2 regions of the Micromonospora sp. NBC_01655 genome follow, and region 1 is predicted to be linked to the other one. Evidence: predicted binding sites of a transcription regulator. Region 1 holds the regulator's gene; the other holds the start of a gene.
What was found. Region 1 encodes HrcA, which represses chaperone genes, less so after heat shock. Its sites were predicted from a motif close to GGTTNGCACNCTCNNNNNGAGNGTGCNAACC; they were not measured.
Positions count from the first base shown of each region.

Region 1 (3,371 bases):
AGTCCCCCGGCCTGGCCCGGGAGGTGCTCACGCCCCGCGAGGCGCACATGGAGGACGTGATGCTGCGGCTGCGGCTCGCCTCCGGCCTGCCACTGGACGTGCTGGACGCGCCCGGCCGGGCCGGCGCCGAGCGGGCCGTGGCGGGCGGGCTGCTCGACCCGGCCGGGTACGCGGCCGGCCGGGCCGTGCTCACCCTGCGCGGCCGGCTGTTGGCCGACGCGGTCGTCCGCGACCTGCTGCCCTGACGGGGTGACCCGCCCGGCCGGGGGAGCGGCCGGTCGGGGTCACTTGATCAGGCTGACGGTCATCGGGTAGCGGTAGGGGGTGCCCTCGTTCGCCTTGATGCCGGCGATGATGCCGAAGATGATGCCGATGATCATGGCGGCGAACCCGATCAGCAGGCCCACCAGGATGCAGGTGAGGATCCAGCCGATCAGGGCGATGACGGACCAGAGGAGCTGGAAGTTCAGCGCCGCCACCGCGTGGGCGCGGACCGTCGGCGACTGGTTGCCCCGGGCGAGGAGGGCGATCAGCGGCGCGAGCCAGCCGAGCACGCCGCCGCCGATGAACATCCCCGCCGCGCCACCGAAGTGGGCGACCAGGATCCAGGTCTTGTCCTCGTTGTTGGCGTAGCCGCCGGAGGGCGCACCGCCGGTCGGATATCCGCCACCCGGCGGAAAGCCGCCGGGAGGCGGGTAGCCGCCCGCCGAGGGCTGGCCGGCGGAGGGCGGCGGGTAGCCACCGGGCGGGGGATAGCCACCGGGAGGCGGGTAGCCACCGGGCGGCGGATAGCCACCGGGCGGGGGATAGCCGCCCACCCCGGGCGCCCCGGAAAGTGGCGCGGTGGGCGGCTCGTCCGGCGACGAACCGTACGGTGCCGACGGCGGGTTGGCCTCGGGCGGGTAGCCGCCGGAGTCGCCTCCGGGAGGGCGAGGTGGTTCAGTCATGTACGTCACGGTAGGTGCTGTCGGCAAGGAGGCACCAGAGCGACACTGGTCGGGTCCGAGGGGATGATCGGCTGGCGGAGCCGGCGCACCGCCCCGTCGCCCGGCTGCCGCCGCCGGGCCGACGGTCCGTCGGTGATCTTACCGACGGCGGGGCAGCCGACGTAGACTGGCACTCGTTACAGTCGAGTGCCAGGCTTCGACGACCGGCAGGCCGGCCCCGGGTGCCGCCACCGCGACGCCGGGCCCCGACGTGCGACAGGAGGTAAGGGGAGTGGGTCTCGACGACCGCAAGCTCGCCGTGCTCCGCGCGATCGTCGAGGACTACGTCGCCACCCAGGAGCCGGTCGGCAGCAAGTCCCTGGTCGAGCGCCACCAGCTCGGCGTCTCGTCGGCGACCGTCCGCAACGACATGGCGGTGCTGGAGGAGGAGGGGTACATCCGGCAGCCGCACACCAGCGCCGGGCGGGTGCCCACCGACCGGGGCTACCGGCTCTTCGTCGACCGGCTCTCCCGGGTCAAGCCGCTCAGCCCCGCCGAGCGCCGGGCCATCGAGCGCTTCCTGGTCGGCGCGGTCGACCTGGACGACGTGGTGCACCGCACCGTCCGGCTGCTGGCCCAGCTCACCCGGCAGGTCGCCGTGGTGCAGTACCCGTCGCTGGCCCGGTCCTCGGTGCGGCACCTGGAGCTGGTGCCGATCTCCACCACCCGGCTGATGCTGGTGATGATCGCCGACACGGGCCGGGTCGAGCAGCGGCTGGTCGAGCTGCCCGCGCCGGTCCCCGCCGCCGACGTCACCGACCTGCGCCGGCTGGTCAACGAGAAGCTGGTCGGCAGCCGGCTGTCGGAGACCCCGCCGCTGGTGCAGGCGCTGGTCGAGGAGTCGGCGGCGCACCTGCGCCCAGCCATGACCACGCTGTCCACGGTGCTGCTGGAGACGCTGGTCGAGCGGCACGAGGAGCGCATCGCGCTGGCCGGCACCGCCAACCTCACCCGGGGCGGCCTGCTGGACTTCCAGGGTTCGCTGCGGCCGATCCTGGAGGCGCTGGAGGAGGAGGTGGTGATGCTCAAGCTCATCGGCGAGGTCGAGTCGACCACCACCCGGGTACTGATCGGCGACGAGAACGAGATCGACAACCTGCGCGCCGCCTCGGTGGTGAGCACCGGGTACGGGCCGGGGGCGACCGCGCTCGGCGGCCTGGGCGTGCTCGGCCCCACCCGGATGGACTACCCCGGCACCATCGCCACGGTGCGGGCCGTGGCACGCTACGTGGGCGAGCTGCTGGCCCAGAACTGACCAGTCAGGGCCGACGGCCGGCTCCGGCCGCCGACCGGCGCAACGCGAGACGAACATGAGGACACGGAACGCAGTGGCCAGGGACTACTACGGCATCCTCGGCGTGAGCCGGGAAGCCTCCGACGACGAGATCAAGCGCGCCTACCGCAAGCTGGCGCGGCAGTTCCACCCGGACGTGAATCCGGACCCGGAGGCACAGGAGAAGTTCAAGGACATCAACGCCGCGTACGAGGTCCTCTCGGACGACCGGAAACGGCAGATCGTCGATCTGGGCGGCGACCCGCTGGCCCCGGGTGGCGGGGGCGCCGGCCCGGGCGGGCCCGGTGGGGCCGGCCCGTTCGTCGGCTTCCAGGACATCATGGACGCCTTCTTCGGCGGCGCGGCCGGCGGCGCGCGCGGGCCGCGCCCGCGTACCCGGCCGGGGGCCGACGCGATCCTGCGGCTGGAGCTGGACCTGCACGAGACGGCGTTCGGCGTCGAGGCGCCGATCACCGTCGACACCGCCGTGCTCTGCACCACCTGCTCCGGCGCGGGCACCGCCGCCGGCACCCACCTGGCCACCTGCGAGGCGTGCGCCGGCCGGGGCGAGGTGCAGTCGGTGCAGCGCACCTTCCTCGGCCAGGTGGTCTCCGCCCGGCCGTGCACGGTCTGCCAGGGCTACGGCACCACGATCCCGCACCCCTGCCCGACCTGCGCCGGCGACGGGCGGGTGCGCACCCGCCGCTCGCTGACCGTCAAGATCCCGGCCGGGGTCGAGGACGGCATGCGCATCCGGCTGGCTCAGCAGGGCGAGGTCGGTCCCGGCGGCGGCACCGCCGGCGATCTGTACGTGGAGATCCACGAGCGACCGCACGACGTCTACTCCCGCAAGAGCGACGACCTGCACTGCCGGGTGACCGTCCCGATGACCGCCGCCGCGCTCGGCACCCGGCTGACCATCAAGACGCTGGACAGCGAGGAGACGGTCGACGTCAAGGCCGGCACCCAGCCGGGCAGCACCCTGCGGCTGCGCGCCCGGGGCGTGCCGCACCTGCGCGGCACCGGTCGCGGCGACCTCTACGTCCACCTCGACGTGCGGACCCCGACCAAGCTCGACGCCGACCAGGAGAAGATGCTGCGCGACTTCGCCA
Region 1 is NZ_JAPEQF010000001.1:2,069,803-2,073,173, forward strand. It holds gene hemW (radical SAM family heme chaperone HemW) at 1-245, shown strand, start outside; gene OOK41_RS09905 (DUF4870 domain-containing protein) at 285-947, opposite strand; gene hrcA (heat-inducible transcriptional repressor HrcA) at 1,219-2,241, shown strand; gene dnaJ (molecular chaperone DnaJ) at 2,315-3,371, shown strand, end outside.

Region 2 (3,371 bases), 920 kb from region 1:
GTGCCCTTCTATTCGGGCAGCGCGGGGGCCCGGATCGAGCGGGTCTTCTTCCTGTACCGGAAGTCGCTGCCGGCCGCCGGCTGAGCGGGACGCCCCGGGCCCGCGAATCGGGCATGGGCCTGTATAGCGCCGTTCGGCCGCGTGGGCCCATCGACGGCCCCTACCGTCTGGGTAGAGGAGGCGGTCATGAGCACGGACGACGAGCAGACCGACGACGCGCAGCCGGTCACCTGGGTGCCGGTCGAGGAGATCCCGGGACAACTGCCGTTCGACCGGCTGGACTACGGCGACGCCGAGCAGCTCGCGGAGATGACGGAGGCCGAGGAGCCCCCGGCCGAGGAGCCGGTGGTCCTGGTGGACGAGCCGATCCGCATCCACCCGCCGTACGACCGGCCCCGGAAGCGACGCAACCAGCGGCCCCTGCCGACGTGACCGGCGGGCCGGCAGACGACGGAAGGGGCGGGCCGTGTCGGCGGCCCGCCCCTTCGGCGTTCGGTGGAGCTGGACTCAGAAGTCCATGTCCCCGCCGCCCGGGCCAGCCGGGGCAGCCGGGGTCTTCTCCGGCTTGTCCGCGACGACGGCCTCGGTGGTGAGGAAGAGCGCCGCGATCGACGAGGCGTTCTGCAGCGCCGACCGGGTCACCTTGGCCGGGTCGATGATGCCCGCGGCCAGCAGGTCGACGTACTCGCCGGTCGCGGCGTTCAGGCCGTGACCCGCGTCGAGGTTGCGGACGCGCTCGACGACCACGCCGCCCTCAAGGCCGGCGTTGACGGCGATCTGCCGCAGCGGGGCGTCCAGCGCGATCTTGACGATCTGCGCGCCGGTCGCCTCGTCGCCGGTCAGGTCCAGCTTGTCGAAGGCGCTCTTGCCGGCCTGCACCAGCGCGACGCCACCACCCGGGACGATGCCCTCCTCGACGGCGGCCTTCGCGTTGCGGACGGCGTCCTCGATGCGGTGCTTGCGCTCCTTGAGCTCGACCTCGGTGGCCGCGCCGACCTTGATCACCGCAACACCGCCGGCCAGCTTGGCCAGGCGCTCCTGCAGCTTCTCGCGGTCGTAGTCGGAGTCGCTCTTGTCGATCTCGGCCCGGATCTGGTTGACCCGGCCCTGGATCTGCTCGGCGTCGCCGGCACCGTCGACGATGGTGGTCTCGTCCTTGGTCACCACGACCTTGCGGGCGCGGCCCAGCATGTCGAGGCCGACGGCGTCCAGCTTGAGGCCGACCTCCTCGCTGATGACCTGGCCACCGGTGAGGATGGCGATGTCGGCCAGCATGGCCTTGCGGCGGTCACCGAAGCCCGGCGCCTTGACGGCGACCGACTTGAAGGTGCCACGGACCTTGTTGACCACGAGGGTGGCGAGCGCCTCGCCCTCGATGTCCTCGGCGATGATCAGCAGCGACTTGCCCGACTGCATGACCTTCTCCAGGATCGGGAGCAGGTCCTTCACCGAGGAGATCTTGCTGTTGACGATCAGGAGGTACGGGTCGTCGAAGACGGCCTCCATACGCTCCGGGTCGGTCATGAAGTACGCGGAGATGTAGCCCTTGTCGAAGCGCATACCCTCGGTGAGCTCAAGCTCCAGGCCGAAGGTGTTGCTCTCCTCGACGGTGATGACGCCTTCCTTGCCGACCTTGTCCATCGCCTCGGCGATGATCTCGCCGACGGTGCTGTCACCGGCGGAGATGGAGGCGGTGGAGGCGATCTGCTCCTTGGTCTCGACGTCCTTGGCGAGCTTGGACAGCTCCTCCGAGACGCTGGCCACGGCGGCCTCGATGCCCCGCTTCAGGGCCATCGGGTTGGCGCCGGCAGCCACGTTGCGCAGGCCCTCGCGAACCAGGGCCTGGGCCAGGACGGTCGCCGTCGTCGTGCCGTCACCGGCGACGTCGTCGGTCTTCTTCGCGACCTCCTTGACCAGCTCGGCGCCGATCTTCTCGTACGGGTCCTCGAGTTCGATCTCCTTGGCGATGCTCACACCATCGTTGGTGATGGTGGGGGCACCCCACTTCTTCTCGAGCACCACGTTGCGGCCCTTGGGGCCGAGGGTCACCTTCACGGCGTCGGCGAGCTGGTTCATGCCCCGCTCGAGGCCGCGGCGAGCCTCTTCGTCGAACGCGATCATCTTGGCCATACGGCGTTGTCCTCCTGGACACTCACGGGCCACCCGAGTGTGTGTCCCGGATGGGCCGCCTGGTGTACGCACCTTGAGACGTCGCCACCTGGCGACGACGACGTCTCCTCGGCCGGGCCGGATAGCCCGCGACGACCGGCCATGTGCCACCCGACGGTTGCCCGCCGGGAGGCCGTGGCCCCACCGCCCCGACCGCTGGCACTCACGGTATGCGAGTGCCAATGACTTGTTTAGCACTCTGCCTTGCCGAGTGCAAGCACGATGCCGTGTCCGGGCCCGACCCACGCGTCCTGACCAGCACGGCCCGCCGGCCGGTTCAGCCGAGTTCACCCGCCAGCAGGACGACGGTCACCGGGCCCGTACGCCCGCCGCCCCGGAGCACGTCACGCCCGGCTCACTCAGACGAGCCGGGCGGGTGGGCCCGACCAGGTGGGCCGGGGCCGCCGAGGGCCGGGGCTGCGGCGCACACGACGTTCCGGGCGTCTGGCGGGGCCGCATGGGCCGACAGCCCGGGCGCGCGGAGCGAGCCAACGGCCGGGCGGGACGAGCCAACAGCCGGGCCGGACGAGCCAACGGCCGGGCGGGCGGACCCAGGATGGCGGGGCAGGCCCGGAGCCGGTCGCACCGGACGGTACGCGTTCGAAGGGCGACATCGGGCCGAGCCGGCTCCGCGCGAGCGCGACGGAACGGCCGGCAGGCCGGGGGAAGGCCGGGGCGGCCGTCGAGCCGTGGGCCGGCGGCACGCCGGGCGGCGTGGGCACCGGCGGCGCGACCGGGGTGGGCGGCAGCCGAGGTGCGGCGGCGGGCCGCCAGCACCAGCGTCAGCAGGGCGCGAGAGAGCGCCGGGACCCCTGGGAGCGCCCGCCGGCTGCGGCGCAGCACGCCGACGCACCGGGCGAGCCGACTCCCCGCGTCAAGAACCAGCCCCGCGTCGCCGCCCCGTCGCGGTCGATCGCATCCGGCCGGCGCGGCCGTTCGCTGGGGCACGGGACATTCGCTGGGGCACGTGCCGGTCGGCCCGGGTCCGCCCGCCCGCGGACCCCGGAACCGCTCGGCGGGTCAGACGACGACGCGGACCCGCTCGGCCTGCGGGCCCTTCTGCCCCTGGGCGATCTCGAACTCCACCCGCTGTCCGTCGTCCAGCGCCTTGTAGCCGTCCATCTCGATCGCGGAGAAGTGGACGAAGACGTCCTGCCCCCCGTCGACGGCGATGAAGCCGTAACCCTTTTCGGCGTTGAACC
Region 2 is NZ_JAPEQF010000001.1:1,149,343-1,152,713, reverse strand. It holds gene OOK41_RS05490 (GNAT family N-acetyltransferase) at 1-84, shown strand, start outside; gene OOK41_RS05485 (hypothetical protein) at 187-432, shown strand; gene groL (chaperonin GroEL) at 508-2,130, opposite strand; gene OOK41_RS05475 (cold-shock protein) at 3,190-3,371, opposite strand, start outside.
Region 2: groL (chaperonin GroEL) is a predicted target of HrcA. The motif match lies at 2,324-2,354, and genes of this name have one in related genera.